DNA from 2 places in the Micromonospora sp. NBC_01412 genome. Region 1 is predicted to be linked to the other one. Evidence: riboswitches for the same ligand, from Rfam matches in the RefSeq annotation. Region 1 holds a riboswitch; the other holds the start of a gene.
The links. Region 1 has a riboswitch for S-adenosylmethionine ahead of OG617_RS11360 (aminotransferase class V-fold PLP-dependent enzyme). Riboswitches for the same ligand answer to the same signal wherever they lie in the genome.
Positions count from the first base shown of each region.

Region 1 (7,373 bases):
CCCGCGAGGCCGACGTGGTGGTCACCAACCACAGCCTGCTCGCCGTCGACATGCTCGCCGGGCGGCACATCGTGCCACCGCACAAGCTGCTCATCGTGGACGAGGCGCACGAGCTGGCCGACCGGGTCTCCTCCGCCGCCCAGGCCGAGCTGGTGCCGGAGCTGATCGAACGGTCCGTCCGGCGGGCCCGCCCGCTGCTGCGCCCGGAGGTCGCCGAGCGGCTCGCCGAGGCCGGCGGCGCCCTCGCCGCCGGGCTGGCCGAGGTGCCGGCGGGCCGGCTCACCGCCGGGCTGCCGGGGCCGCTGCGCGAGGCGTGCACGCTGCTCGACGCGGCCACCCGGGCCGCCCTGGACACGATCGGCGAGGTCAAGTCCGACGACCCGGACCCGGTGCGCAAGCAGCAGGCCAAGGCGGTGCTGGACGAGCTGTCCGCCACCACCCAGCGGCTGCTGGAGGAGGCCGAGCACGACGTGGCCTGGGTGGAGAAGTCGGACAACGGCAGCCGCCGGGCGCTGGTGGTGGCCCCGCTCTCGGTCGCCGGCACCCTTGCCACCCACCTCTACGACGAGCGCACCGTCGTCGCCACCTCGGCGACCCTGGCGCTGGGCGGCCGGTTCGACACGGTGGCCCGGGCGCTGGGGTTGGACGCGCCGCCGCCCACCCCACCGTCCCCGGCCGCCGCCGCGCTGGCCGTCGCCACGGCCCGCGGTGACGCCCCGCCCGGTGCCGCCCCGGTCGCCGCCGCGCCGGGCAGCCGGCCCACCACCGGCACCGTCCCGGCCACCGAGGGGCCGGGCTGGCGGTCGCTCGACGTCGGCTCGCCCTTCGACTACGCCCGGCAGGGCATCCTGTACGTCGCCGCACACCTGCCCCGCCCCAGCGTCTCCGGGCTGCCCGAGGCGGCCGGCGAGGAGCTGCTGGCGCTGGTCGGCGCGCTGGGTGGGCGTACCCTCGGGCTCTTCTCCTCGCGGCGGGCCGCGCAGCAGGCGGCGGAGTTGCTGCGGGCGCGGACCGACCTGCCGGTGCTGCTCCAGGGCGAGGAGTCGCTGCCGCTGCTGGTCCGGAGGTTCCGCGAGGAGCGGTCGAGCTGCCTGTTCGGGGTGATGTCGCTGTGGCAGGGCGTGGACGTGCCGGGCGACGCCTGCCAGCTCGTGGTGATCGACCGGCTGCCCTTCCCCCGCCCGGACGAGCCGCTCGCGGCGGCCCGCGCCGCCGCCGTGGACGCGGGCGGCGGCTCCGGCTTCGCCGCGGTGAGCGTGCCGATCGCCGCCGTCCGGCTGGCCCAGGGGGTGGGCCGGCTGATCCGGGCCACCGGGGACCGGGGCGTGGTCGCGGTGCTCGACTCGCGGCTGGAGACGGCTCGCGGCTACGGCCCGTTCCTGCGCCGCTCCCTGCCTCCGTTCTGGTACACCACCCGCCCGGAGGTCGCCCGGGGCGCTCTGGAACGCCTCGGCCGGCCCTGACGCAGGCGCCCAGCCGGCCCTGACGCACGGCCCGACGAGAGACGGGCCCATCCCCGCGTGGCGGCGGGGACGGGCCCGGTGGCTCGACGGGACGGTCAGGGCGCCTTCGCGGCGACCACCACTGCGTCCGGCGGGGTGTCCGGCACGGTACGCGCGGCGAGCCGGCGGACCGCCGTGTTGAGCACCGCGATCAGCGGCACCGAGACCAGCGCCCCGGTGATCCCGGCGAGCACCACGCCCGCCGCGATGCCGATGATCACCCCGAGCGGGTGGATGGCCACCGCCCGGCCCATGATCAGCGGCTGGAGGATGTGGCCCTCGACCTGCTGCACACCGACCACCACGCCCAGGATGATCAACGCGGTGACCGGGCCGCTGTCGACCAGCGCGACCAGCACCGCGACGACGCCGGAGAGCGCCGCCCCGACGATCGGGATGAACGCCCCGAGGAAGACCAGCGCGGCCAGCGGGAACGCGAACGGGATGTCGAAGGCGACCAGGAAGGCACCGATGCCCACGGCGTCGATGAACGCGACCAGCACGGTGGCCCGGACGTAGGCGCCCAGGGTCTCCCAGGACGCCCGGCCGGCGTCGTCGACCTTCCACCGGGCGGCCACCGGCAGCAGCCGGACCAGGAAGCGCCAGATCCGGCTGCCGTCGCGCAGGAAGAAGAAGGTGGCGAAGAGCACCAGCACTATGCCGGTCAGCACCTCGGCCAGGGTCGCCGCGGTGGAGACGGCCCCGCTGGTGAACTTCTCGGTGTTGTTGTTGATCCAGGCCTGCGCCTCGTCGATGTACCGGGTGAGCTGGCTGTCGGACAGGTGCAGCGGGCCGGTCTTGAGCCAGTCCTGGATCTGCCGGACGCCCTCGGACGACTTCTTGCTCAGCTCCGGCACGCCCTTGATGAACTCGTTCACCACCAGCGTCAGCGTGCCGATGACGGCGGCCAGGCCGCCGACCAGCACCACCGCCGTGGCCAGCGAGCGGGGCAGCCGCGCCCGCAGCAGCCAGCCGACGGCCGGCGCGAGCAGCGCCGAGAGCAGCATCGCGATGGCCAGCGGGATGATCACGATGCTGATGGTGGCGACGATCTTCAGCAGCGCCCAGAACACCACACCGATGACGATCAGCCGCCACGACCAGGCGGCGGCGATCCGCAGGCCGTGCGGCACGTCGGCGTCGTCGCGGCTGGCGGTGGAGTTGTGCAACGCGGCGGGCGGCTCAGCCCCGACCACCGTCGCCGACGGCGGGGCGGCCGGGCCCGGCGAAGTGGGGGAAGCCACCCCGGCCTCGCCGGAAGAGTCGACGCCGGCCGTCGCCGCGATGCCCGCCGGCCCGCCGGCCCGGCCGGTCGGGTCGGCGCGGGCCCGCCGCACCGACTCCCGGCCCGACTCGTACGCGCGGCGGAGCCGTCCGCGTACCCGCTCGAAGCGGCTCAAGCGCACCTCCCGCATCAGAATCGACCTGCCCGCAGGACAGGGGGGACAGGATACGTCCGTCGCCCCAGCCTAGGGCGGTTCCGCCACACATTGCCCCGGCCCGCATCCGCGTAACCACCAGCGGGACGGCTCGGCCGGACGCGGTACCGTTCCGGCGTGACCGTCGACCAGAACCTCGACTCCGGCCTGCCGATCCGTCTGCTGCACGACCGCGTGCTGGTGAAGGTGGACGGCAGCGAGGGTGAGCGCCGTTCCACCGCCGGCATCGTGATCCCGGCGACCGCCGCTGTGGGCAAGCGACTGGCCTGGGCGACCGCCGTGGGCGTGGGGCCGCACGTCCGCTCGATCGTCTCCGGCGACCGGGTGCTCTTCGACCCCGACGACCGCTCCGAGGTCGAGCTGCACGGCCGGGGATACGTCCTGCTGCGCGAGCGGGACGTCCACGCCGTCGCCGCCGAGCGGATCGAGTCGGAGGCGAACGGCTCCACCGGCCTTTACCTGTAACGCCCCCGGTAGACCCTTCCGCACTCCTCCCCGGGTCCGTCCCGGCTTCTCGCCGTCGTCCACCCCCGGTCGGCGGCGCGTCGTTTGCGGCTGCCGACGACGGGAAGCCAGGCACGTCCAGCGCCCTGGGGAGGGATCGTGCCGGTATTCGTGAAGAAGGTGTTCCTCTGGGGAAGCGTCGCGTTCCTGATCTACTTCGTGGCGTTCCGGCCGGACAGCGCGGCGCAGATGTGCAAGGCGATCGGGGCGGGCCTGATGGCGATGGCCGTGGGCATCGGTGACTTCCTCACCGGCGTGATGACCTGACCGGTCGGCCCACCCCCGTCAGGCGGTGCCCGGCGGCCAGGGGGCGGCCGGGCGGGGGCCGTACCAGCCGGGCGGGCCGTAAGGCCCCGGGTGGGCCGGGGGCGGCGGCGGGGCGAGCACCACCGGGATCGGCACCACCGGCTCGTCCGGGGCGTCGACCGGCCGCTGCGACCCGTCGGGGAACCGCAGGTGGTAGCGGTGACCGTCCCAGCTCCCGACCGGCACCTGCGGGTCCCGGCCGACGAAGAAGGACCGGTACGCGGTGATCGCGCCCAGCAGTTCCCGTTCCTCCCACGCGGTCCGTTCCCGGTCGGCGGGCCTGCGATCGAGCCCTCGGTGCATCCCGTCGCGCAGCAGCGCCAGCCTGGTGGCGGAGAACTGGTACCCGCGCATCGCCTTGAGCCCCGGGTCGCCGGCCACCCGCCGGGCCCAGGTCCGGGCGGCGTGCCGCCGGCCCAGGCTGCCCAGCGCCGCCACCTCCGGCGGGGTCAGCCACCCGGCCCGCACGTAGTCGGGCAGGGTGCGCTCGGTCAGCCGCCCCTCCCAGCCACGCAGCCAGACCGCCAACCCGACCATGCCGAAGAAGATCGGCACCATCACCCCGAGGTAGCCGTACAGGGCGACCATCGCCTGCCCAGTGGCCTGGGCCAGCGACGGCAGCAAATTCCAGGTGCCGTGCAGCATCATCGCCAGCAGCAGGCCCGCGACCGGGGCGAGGAAGCGCACCCGACGGTCGGCGGTCCGGGCGGCGATGCCGAGGCCCACGCCGGTCATCGAGGTGAACAGCGGGTGGGCGAAGCCGAACAGCAGGATCCGGACGATGAAGATCGCGATGACCTGCTGCGCCCCGGTCGCCGGACCGTACTCCTCGACGCCGGAGGCGTAGCCGTAACCGCCCAGGTAGAGGATGTTCTCCACCATGGCGAAGCCGACCGCCGACAGCCCGCAGTAGACCAGGCCGTCGGTGATGCCGGACCATTCCCGGCGGCGGAAGATCAGCAGCAGGATCGGGCCGAGCGCCTTGGTCAGCTCCTCGATGAACGGGGCGACCAGCACTGCGGTCAACGCGTCGGGCAGCCCCCAGTCGGCGAACCGGACGGAGAAGAACTCGTTGACGGTCAGCGAGGCGGCCGTGGAGACGAACGCGCCCCAGGCGAAGCAGAAGATCAGATACTGCAACGGCTCCGGCTCGTACCGGTCCAGCCACAGGAAGCAGGAAACCAGCACCGGCACCGGCAGGATCGCGGCGATCACGCCGATCAGCAGCGCCTGCGGCCCCAGGTTGGAGCCGAGCGTGTAGAGCATGTAGACCGCGCACGCCGCGATCAACAGCACCGCCACGGCCACCACCAGGACCACCACCAGGATCCGCAGCCAGCTCGGCCGGCGCTGCGGCATCCGGAGGGCGGCCCCACCGGGCTGTGGAGGGAGATCGTGCGGGGTCCACGGCGACGCGGCGCCGCCGGGCGGGGTGTCGGCCATTACATCAGCGTAGTCATCCCCCGCCGACCGTTCCGGCCGCATCGGTCGACCGTTATCCTGTCGTCAGGTCACGAGCGCCAGCGTCAAGCCCCGGCTTGCTGGCCGGCAACCCTCGTCGAGTTCGCGGTGGGGTGCCCCGGGTGATGACCGGGCCCAGCCCCGTCCGGCGCTGGGCAAGCGCGGACCCCGTCCCGGTGGTGTCACCTGGGGTCCCCGGACCCGGAGGTCGGGCCATGACCGTCACCCTCGTACCCTCGCTCACGCCGCCGCCCGCGTGGACCGTGCCGGCGTCGTCGCGGCCGCTCGACGTGCTCGGCGTGCCGGGCCAGATCAACCTGGACTACGCGGCCAGCGCGCCGTGCGCGCGGGCCGCGGCCGACGCGGTGGCCGAGCTGCTCCCCTGGTACGCCAGCGTGCATCGCGGCGCCGGCGCGCTGTCGCGGCGCTGCACGCTGGCGTACGAGCGGGCCCGGCAGACGGTCGGCGACTTCTTCGGCGCCCGCGCCGGCGACCACGTGGTGTTCACCCGCAACACCACCGACGCGCTGAACCTGCTGGCCCGGACCCTGCCCGCCGGGACCACGGTGGTGACGTTCGCCGGGGAGCACCACGCCAACCTGCTGCCCTGGCCGCGCGCCTCGGTGCGGCTGCCGGTGCCGGCCGGCCCCGCCGAGGCGATCCGGGCGCTGGACGCGGCGCTGACCGAGCTGCGCCGGGGCGCCACCGCCCGCCCGCCGGTGCTGGTGGCGGTGACCGGGGCGAGCAACGTGACCGGGGAACGCTGGCCGGTGGCCGAGCTGGCTTGGGTGGCCCGCCGGCACGGCGCCCGGATCGCGGTGGACGCCGCCCAACTCGCCCCGCACGCCCCGGTCGACGTGGCCGCGCTGGACGTGGACTACCTGGCCGTCTCCGGGCACAAGCTGTACGCGCCGTTCGGGGCGGGGGTGTTGCTCGGCCGGGGCGACTGGCTGGACGCGGCCCCGCCGTACCTGGCCGGCGGGGGCGCCACCAGTCACGTCGGGGCCGCCACCCACGACGTGCGCTGGGCCACCGGCCCGGCCCGGCACGAGGCCGGCACCCCCAACCTGCTCGGCGCGGTCGCCCTCGCCTCGGTGTGCGCGGCGCTGGACGGGGCGGACCGGGTCGCGCTGCACGCCCGCGAGCAGGCGCTGCTGGCCCGGCTGAGGGACGGGCTGGCCGCCCTGCCGCACGTGGTGGAGCTGCGCGCCTTCGGCCCGGACGCCCCCCGGGTGGGCATCGCCTCGTTCGTGCTGGCCGGCCGGGACTCGACCGAGGTCGCCGCGGAGCTGGCCGCCCGGCACGGCATCGGGGTCCGCGACGGGCTGTTCTGCGCCCACCCGCTGGCCCGTCGGCTGCTCAACGAGGCCGCCGCGCGCAGTGGGCACCCGGACCTGCCGCCGACCGCTCTGCGGGCCAGCATCGGCCTGGGCAGCACGCCGGAGCACGTCGAGAGCCTGCTCACCGCCCTCGCCGAGCTGGGCTGAGCGCGCCTCAGCCCAGCGGCGGGGCCGTGGGCGGCTTCGGGGCGGGGGTGCTCTCGGCCGGGCAGACGCTCGACTTCTCCTGCTCGCCGAAGGACTGCCGGACCAGCCGGTTGGCCTCCTCCTGGTCGATGCCGGAGGTGACCAGCAGGTCGCTGGCGGTGGTGCGCACCTGCGCGATCACCACACTGCCGGAGAACCCGACCCCCTGCGCGTACGCCCGGCCGGCCTCGCTGACCGCGCGCAGGGACCGCTCCCGGGCCTTCTCCGGTTCCGCCCCGACGGCGAACTCGTGGCAGAGCAGCCGGACGGCCTCGGCGAGGTGGGCCACCGCGTCCGGCATCGGCTCCGGCACCGGCTCCTCGTCCTCGATCATCGTCACGGAACGCCGGATCAGGGTCCCGGTGTTGCGCATCGCGCGGTCGATCGGGTCGGCCGCCTCGGCGTAGTGGGTCAACTCGCTGCGCCGGCGCCAACGGGCCGGGGAGAGGATGCTGGTCTCCTTCGCGCCCTCGATCGCCTCGATGAGGGTGCTCAGCTCCTCCTTGTTCTCACGGAGCCGTTCCAGGGCCCGCTGGGCGCTGTTCCGGTCCCGTTTGCGCAGCGCCTCGGCGGTGGCGTCGAGCTGGCCGGCGAGCAGGTCCAGCGCGGGCCGGGCGGCCCGGTTGAGAACCCGC
Region 1 is NZ_CP109528.1:2,486,014-2,493,386, forward strand. Features, by position in the region: partial or broken gene OG617_RS11330 (ATP-dependent DNA helicase) at 1-653, shown strand, start outside; partial or broken gene OG617_RS11335 (ATP-dependent DNA helicase) at 777-1,463, shown strand; gene OG617_RS11340 (AI-2E family transporter) at 1,559-2,917, opposite strand; gene OG617_RS11345 (GroES family chaperonin) at 3,059-3,406, shown strand; gene OG617_RS11350 (hypothetical protein) at 3,545-3,712, shown strand; gene OG617_RS11355 (PrsW family intramembrane metalloprotease) at 3,731-5,236, opposite strand; SAM riboswitch class IV at 5,261-5,380, shown strand; gene OG617_RS11360 (aminotransferase class V-fold PLP-dependent enzyme) at 5,428-6,699, shown strand; gene OG617_RS11365 (FUSC family protein) at 6,707-7,373, opposite strand, start outside.

Region 2 (7,373 bases), 3.6 Mb from region 1:
CGGGAGCCGCGTTCTACCGGCAGTTCCCGGAACTGCGCCGGCGGGTCTTCCGCGAGCTGGGCACCAGCATCGGCGACGTGCCGGCCCGCCGCTGGCCGGACCTGTGGCGGTTCGTCAGCTCCCCCACCGTGCGGGTGGTGCAGTACCTGCTCACCCACCACGGCTACGTCGTGCCGGTGAACAACGCGTTCGACGCCGCGACCGTCGCCGCCGTGCAGGACTGGCAGGCCCGCAACGGCATCCCGGTCGACGTCGACGCCACCCTCACGGAGCCGACCTGGGAGACCCTCGCACCCGAGCTGGACAAGAACGCCACCGGCGCCCCGGTCAGCGCCGTGCAGTTCATCCTGAACTCGAAGGGCTACGCCGACGTCACGGTGACCGGCGAGTTCGACCACCCCACCAAGAAGGCCGTCCAGGACATCCAGCGGCTGCATGGCCTGCACCCGAACGGCAAGGTCAGCACCAGCACCTGGTGCGCGCTCGTCGGCGGCGTGGTCCGCCAGTCGTTCCAGGCGGGCTGACCGGCCCACGGTCGTGGTGGGGCGGGTCCGGCCGTGGGCCGGCCCCACCACGCACGCCCGGGTGCCCGTAGGAGGCCGCAGGACACGGGGGCGGCACCTCGGCCGGTCAGCCGCGCAGCGCCGCCGGCAGGGGCCGGTGGTGGACGATGTCCAGTCGGGACACCGCCCTGGTCAGGGCCACGTACAGCCGGTGCGGGCCGCGCGCCTCGGCGGCCACGATGTCCGCCGGTTCGACCAGCACCACGTGGTCGTACTCCAGGCCCTTGGCCAGGGTCACGGGCAGCAGGGTGACCCGGGCCGACGGATCCACCTCGTCCACCCCGGCGGCCGGGACGCCGGCGGCGCGCAGCGGGCCGGCGAGCCGCGCGACGGCCGCGTCGACGCCGATGACCGCGACCGAGCCCGCGTACCCGAGCGCGTCCCGGACCGCGTCGAGGACGCCGGCGACCAGGTCGTCGGCGTGATGTACGCGCAGGTGGCCGTCGGCGCGGACGGACCGGGTCGGCGGCACGTCCACGCCGAGCGTCCCGAGCAGCCGGTTGGCCGGCGCCAGCACCGCGCCGGGCACCCGGAATCCCGCGGTCAGCGGCACGACCCGGGCCGTGGGCCGGCCCAGGTGGGTCAGCTGGTCGGGCCAGCTCCGCGCCGCCCACGGCGTCGTGCCCTGGGCCAGGTCGCCGAGCACGGTGAGGGAGCCGTGGACGCTGCGGCGGGCGAGGGCGCGGCACTGCATCGGCGAGAGGTCCTGCGCCTCGTCGACGATGACGTGGCCGTATCCGGGGGGATGCTCGATCAGCCCGGCGACCTCGTCGAGCAGGACGAGGTCGGCCGCGGACCAGCGGGCGGTCCGGGCGCCGCGCGGGCGGGTCCAGCGGACGGCGTTCTGCTCGTCGGCGGTGAGCGTCCCGTCGGCCGCCTCGGCGAGCGCATCCGGGTCACCGAGCAGCCTCGCGAGCAGCTCCTCGGGGCGCACGGCGGGCCAGGCCCGGTCGAGGAGGTCGCGGACCGGGGCGCAGCGGCCCACCCGCCGCGCCCAGGCGGCGCCGGACAGCTCCACGCGTCGCTCGGCCTGTCGTTGCAGCAGGCCCACGACCCGGGACCGCAGCCGCTCCCGGCCGATCCCGTAGGGCGGGGACTCCCGCCGGATCTCGGCGACCAGTCCGGCGACGGCCCCGGCGGGCAACCGCCAGCGGTAGGACCCGTCGGGCACGGTGAGCGCCTCGGCGGGTACGCGAAGGCGTCCGTACAGCGCCCGGTCGAGCACGGCGGCCATCCGGATGTCCTGCTTGACGGCGGCTGCGGCATCGTCGACGACGACGGTGGCCGCGATCGGGTGCCGGGCCAGGAGGTCCTCCAGGGTCCGCTGGTCGACGTCGACCTCGCCGAGCGCGGGCAGCACGGCCGAGACGTACCGCAGGAAGGCCGGGTTCGGGCCGATCACCAGCACCCCGGTGCGGCCGAGCTGCCGCCGGTGGGTGTAGAGCAGCCAGGCGGCGCGGTGCAGCCCCACGGCGGTCTTGCCGGTGCCGGGCGCGCCCTGGACGCAGACGGACGTGTCGAGGTCGGCGCGGACCAGCTCGTCCTGTTCGGGCTGGATGGTGGCGACGATGTCGCGCATCGGGCCGATCCGGGGACGCTCGATCTCCGCCGCCACGAGCCGGCTGCCGCCGCCGAGTTCCTCCCCCCGGTCGAGGTGCTCGTCCTCGAACCCGGTCAGCCGGGCCGGGGCCAGCGGGGTGGAGCTCCACCCGTACCGGCGGCGGACCGCGACGCCGAGATGGTCCCGGGCGGTGGCCCGGTAGAAGGTGCGCGACACCGGCGCCCGCCAGTCGATGACGAGCGGGTGGCCGGCCTCGTCGGTGATGTGGCGGCGGCCGAGATGGTAGCGCTGGCCGGCGTGCTCGCCCGCCTCGGCGGCGACGCCGAACCGGAGGCGGCCGAAGTAGGGCGGGGCGTCCGGCTCCTCGGCGAGTTCCTTGGCGTGGGTCCGCAGCATCCGGCCGAGGGTCTCGGCGGTCCACCGGTCGCCGGCCACGTCCGCGCCGGTGGCCACCCGGTGCCGGGCGGTGTCGCGCATCCGGTCGAGCGCGGCGCGGGTCGCGGCAAGGTGCGCCTGCTCCCGCGCGAGTTCCCGGTCTACCCGGTCGTCCATGGCAACCTCCGATGAAATAACTTAACCGGGTTAACACTCTAACTCAGTTATGAAATTGACCTGGTATCGGTCGCTGATAGCCTGGTCCGCGTGACCGGAGAGCAGGGACTGCGCGAACGCAAGCGGCAGCGCACCCACGACGCGATCTCGGCGGCGGCGATCTCGCTGTTCGTCGAGCGAGGCTTCGACCGGGTGTCGGTCGCCGAGGTGGCCGCGGCGGCGGAGGTCTCCAAGCCGACGCTGTTCAAGTACTTCGCCACGAAGGAGGACCTGGTCCTGCACCGGATCGCCGACCACCGGGGCGAGTCGGCCCGGGTGGTGCGCGGCCGACACCCGGGCGAGGCGCCGCTCGCCGCGCTACGCCGGCACTTCCTCGACGGGCTGGACCGCCACGACCCGGTCACCGGTCTCAACGACGACCCGCGGGTGTTGGCGTACCACGGGATGGTCTTCTCGACCCCGAGCCTCGCCGCCCGGCTGGCCGGGCACGCCGCCGCCGAGGAGGCGGCGCTGGCCGATGCCCTCGACGACGCCGCCGGCACGCGCCGCGACGAGCGGGGACGGCCGGTGGCCGGGGCCCGGCCCGACGGGCTGACCGGCCGGCTCGCGGCGGCACAGATCGTCGCGGCGCAGCGGGTGCTCGCGCGGGACAACTGGCGCCGTCTCACCGAGGGGCGCACCGCCGCGCGGGCACACCCGGAGGCGGTCGCCGCCGCCGACCACGCCTTCACGCTGCTCGGCGCCGGCCTGGCCCCGTACCGGGGCTGAACCTCGGCGAGGGCCGTGTCCGACGTGGCGCCGGAGTGAGCGTGGTCATAACGACTGGACGCCCGGCCCGGTGCCGTTGCTAGGCTCCCCCCAGGTCATGAGCGCCAGCGTCAAGCCCCGGCTCGCTGGCCGGCAACCCTCCTCCGCGGTGGGGTGCCCCGGGTGAAGACCAGGCACCGGAGTGTCACCGGTGCAAGCGTGGCCTGGTCCCCAGGTCAACACCGACCTTGGAGAACCATGTCTGCTCGTCCTTGCGTCCTGCTCGGTGCCGCCCGCTCGGCACCGGCCGCGTCACCATCCCGCCCCGCGCTGATCAGGCGCCGGCACGTGGACCTGATGCGGGTGTGCAGCGACGGCTGTCGCCGTCACGCGGCGCGCTGAGCGCCTCCCCTCTTCCGTAGCAGCCCCTTCCGCGGTGCCCCACCGGCGTGCCGCGTCCGACGGTGTGCCGTCCGCACGCCGCCCTCATCCCAGGAGACACCTGTGCGATTCCTCCCTGCCCTGACCAGGTTCGCCGCGCTGGGCGTCGCGGCCGTCGTCGGCGCCGCCGCCCTCACCGCCTGCGGCGACGACACCTCGGCCGCCGCCGAGAACCCGTACGGCCTGGTCCAGCCCGGCGTGCTGCGGGCCGGCACCCTCACCGACGCGCCGCCGAACGTGTACCTGAAGGACGGAAAGTTCACCGGCTTCGACAACGACCTGCTCACCGCGGTCGCGGAGAAGATCGGCCTGAGGGTGGAGTTCGTCGGCACCGACTTCTCCGCGCTGCTGTCGCAGGTCAACAACCGCAAGTTCGACGTGGGCAGTTCCTCGATCACCATCACCGAGGCGCGGAAGAAGACCGTCGACTTCGGCAACGGCTACGACTTCGGCTACTTCGGGCTGGACGTCCCGGCCGGTTCCCCGATCACCGGGTTCGACCAGCTCGCCGGCAAGCGGGTGGTGGTCGTGCAGGGCACCGTGCAGGACGACTACGCCACCGGCCAGAAACTGGACCCGGTGCGGGTGCCGGACTACAACGGCGCGCTCAACCAGCTCAGGGCCGGCACCGCCGACGCCTGGATCGCCCCGGCCGAGATCGGCGAGAAGTCCGCCGCCGACAGCGGCGGGAAGATCACGGTGGCCGCGAAGCAGCTCAGCCCCACCCCGACCGCGTACGCGGTGGCCAAGGGCAACGACGCGCTGCGCGCGGCGCTGGACAAGGGCCTCGACGAGGTCATCGCCGACGGCACCTGGAGCCGGTTGCAGGAGCAGTACTACCCGGGCCGGCCGGTCCCGGCGGACTTCAAGCCGGGCAGCGGCTCGGTGCCGGTGCCGGGCGCATCGGCGGCGGCCCCGTCCGGGTCTGCCGCGCCGTCGCCGTCGGCGTCGTCCTGAGTACGCGGGCGTGACGGCACGGGCGACGCCGGGCCGACGGTACAGATGACCAGCGAGCGGGGCGGACGGGAAGACGACTGATGGATCCACTGAGCACCCTGTGGGAGACCTTCTTCGACTGGGACTCCATGCGTGCGGCGCTGCCCGAGATGCTGACCGTCGGGCTGCCCAACACGCTGATCCTGGCGGTCTCGGCCGCCCTGCTCGGCTCGCTGCTGGGCATGCTGCTGGCGGTCGCGGGCATCTCGCGTACCCGGTGGTTGCGCTGGCCGGCGCGGGTGTACACGGACGTCTTCCGCGGCCTGCCGGCGGCGGCGACGATCCTGCTCATCGGCGTCGGCCTGGCACCGCTGGGCATGCAGGTGTGGGGGCCGAACCCGTACCCGCTGGGCATCCTGGCGCTGTCGCTGATCGCGGCGGCGTACATCGGGGAGATCTTCCGGGCCGGCATCCAGAGCGTGGAGGCCGCCCAGCTGGAGGGGGCCCGGGCGCTGGGGTTCTCCTGGGGCGAGGCGATGCGGCTGGTGATCATCCCGCAGGGGGTCCGCCGGGTGCTGCCGGCCTGGGTGAACCAGCTCATCGCCCTGATCAAGGACTCCAGCCTGGTCTACTTCCTCGGCCTGGTGGCCAGCCAGCGGGAGCTGTTCCGGATCGGGCAGGACCACGCGGCGACCACCGGCAACGAGTCGGCGCTGCTGCTGGCGGGCCTGCTCTACCTGACGCTGACCGTGCCGCTGACCCACGCGGTGAACTGGATCGACCGGCGGCTGCGGCAGGGCCGGCCGGCCACGGCGGCCGAGGACGACGGCGCGCTGGCGCTCGCCGGGCAGAACGCGCTGCCCGGCGACGCCGCCGCCCGCGCGAGCACGGGAAAGGACGAGCGATGAGCACCGCGACCGGCACGACGACCCCGGTGAGCCTGAGCGTGCGGGACGTGCACCTCGCCTTCGGCGCCAACCGGGTGCTGCGCGGCGCGAGCCTGGACGTCGGCCGGGGCGGCACGGCCTGCGTCATCGGGCCGTCCGGGTCGGGCAAGTCCACCCTGCTGCGTACGATCAACCGGCTCATCGAGCCGGACCGCGGGGACGTGCTGCTGGACGGACGCAGCGTGCTGGGCGACGACCCGGACGCGCTGCGCCAGCGGGTCGGCATGGTGTTCCAGCAGTTCAACCTCTTCCCGCACATGACGGTGCTGCGCAACATCACCCTGGCGCTGCGCCGGCTCAAGCGGCTCGGCGAAGACGAGGCCGCGCAGGTGGCCCGCGCCCAGTTGGAGCGGGTCGGCCTGGCCGGGCGGGCCGACGCCCGGCCGGCGCACCTGTCCGGCGGGCAGCAGCAGCGGGTGGCGATCGCCCGGGCGCTGGCGTTGCAGCCGCAGGTGATGCTCTTCGACGAGGCGACCTCGGCCCTGGACCCGGAGCTGGTCAAGGGGGTGCTGGGCATCATGGCGGAGTTGTCGGCGGGCGGCATGACCATGGTGGTGGTGACCCACGAGATGGGCTTCGCCCGCGAGGTCGCCGACACCGTGGCGTTCATGGACGGCGGGGTGGTGCTGGAGGCCGGCGAGCCGGCGGCGATCTTCGAGCGTCCCGAGCACCCCCGGCTGCGCCGCTTCCTGGCCCAGGTGCTCTGACCGGACCGCCCCGCCGGCAGGGTTCCGAAACTTTCGGCGTCGTTGGCCACGTATGACCGGCAAATGTCGGACTAGAGCTTTCCGAAACTTCTCGATAACCTGTATCGAAAGTCGCTGATGTCGTCGGCCGCGCGACGACTTCGATCCCCCGGAGGGCAGTCAGGCATGAGCAGCTCAGCAGTACGCGACCGCGGAAGCGCCAGGGTTCGACCGGGCCGACGCGCGGCGCTGATCTCCGCCACCGTCGGCACGGTGGCCGCCGGCACGGTGCTGGCCCTGGCCACCGCGGCCAGCGCCGGCACCACCCTCGCCACCTCGGCGGCCGAGAAGGGCCGCTACTTCGGCACCGCGGTGGCGGCGAACAAGCTGTCGGATTCCACGTACGTCGGGATCCTGAACCGCGAGTTCAACATGGTCACCCCCGAGAACGAGATGAAGTGGGACGCCACCGAGCCGTCCCAGGGCCAGTTCAACTACACCAGCGCCGACCGCATCGTCAGCCACGCCCAGGCCAACGGCATGCGGGTCCGGGGCCACGCGCTGGCCTGGCACTCCCAGCAGCCCGGCTGGGCGCAGAACCTCAGCGGCAGCGCGCTGCGCTCGGCGATGGTCAACCACGTCACCCAGGTCGCCACCCACTACCAGGGAAAGATCCACTCCTGGGACGTGGTCAACGAGGCCTTCGCCGACGGCGGCAACGGCGCCCGGCGCGACTCGAACCTCCAGCGCACCGGCAACGACTGGATCGAGGTGGCGTTCCGCGCCGCCCGCACCGCCGACCCGGGCGCGAAGCTCTGCTACAACGACTACAACACGGACGGGCAGAACGCGAAGTCCAACGCGGTGTACGCGATGGTCTCCGACTTCAAGGCCCGGGGCGTGCCGATCGACTGCGTCGGATTCCAGTCGCACTTCAACA
Region 2 is NZ_CP109528.1:7,015,717-7,023,089, reverse strand. Features, by position in the region: gene OG617_RS30590 (N-acetylmuramoyl-L-alanine amidase) at 1-524, shown strand, start outside; gene OG617_RS30585 (HelD family protein) at 631-2,676, opposite strand; gene OG617_RS30580 (TetR/AcrR family transcriptional regulator) at 2,767-3,444, shown strand; SAM riboswitch class IV at 3,538-3,649, shown strand; gene OG617_RS30575 (ABC transporter substrate-binding protein) at 3,928-4,821, shown strand; gene OG617_RS30570 (amino acid ABC transporter permease) at 4,902-5,708, shown strand; gene OG617_RS30565 (amino acid ABC transporter ATP-binding protein) at 5,705-6,454, shown strand; gene OG617_RS30560 (endo-1,4-beta-xylanase) at 6,620-7,373, shown strand, end outside.
Region 2: linked by a shared signal. The riboswitch ahead of OG617_RS30575 (ABC transporter substrate-binding protein) and the one ahead of OG617_RS11360 (aminotransferase class V-fold PLP-dependent enzyme) in region 1 are both predicted to bind S-adenosylmethionine.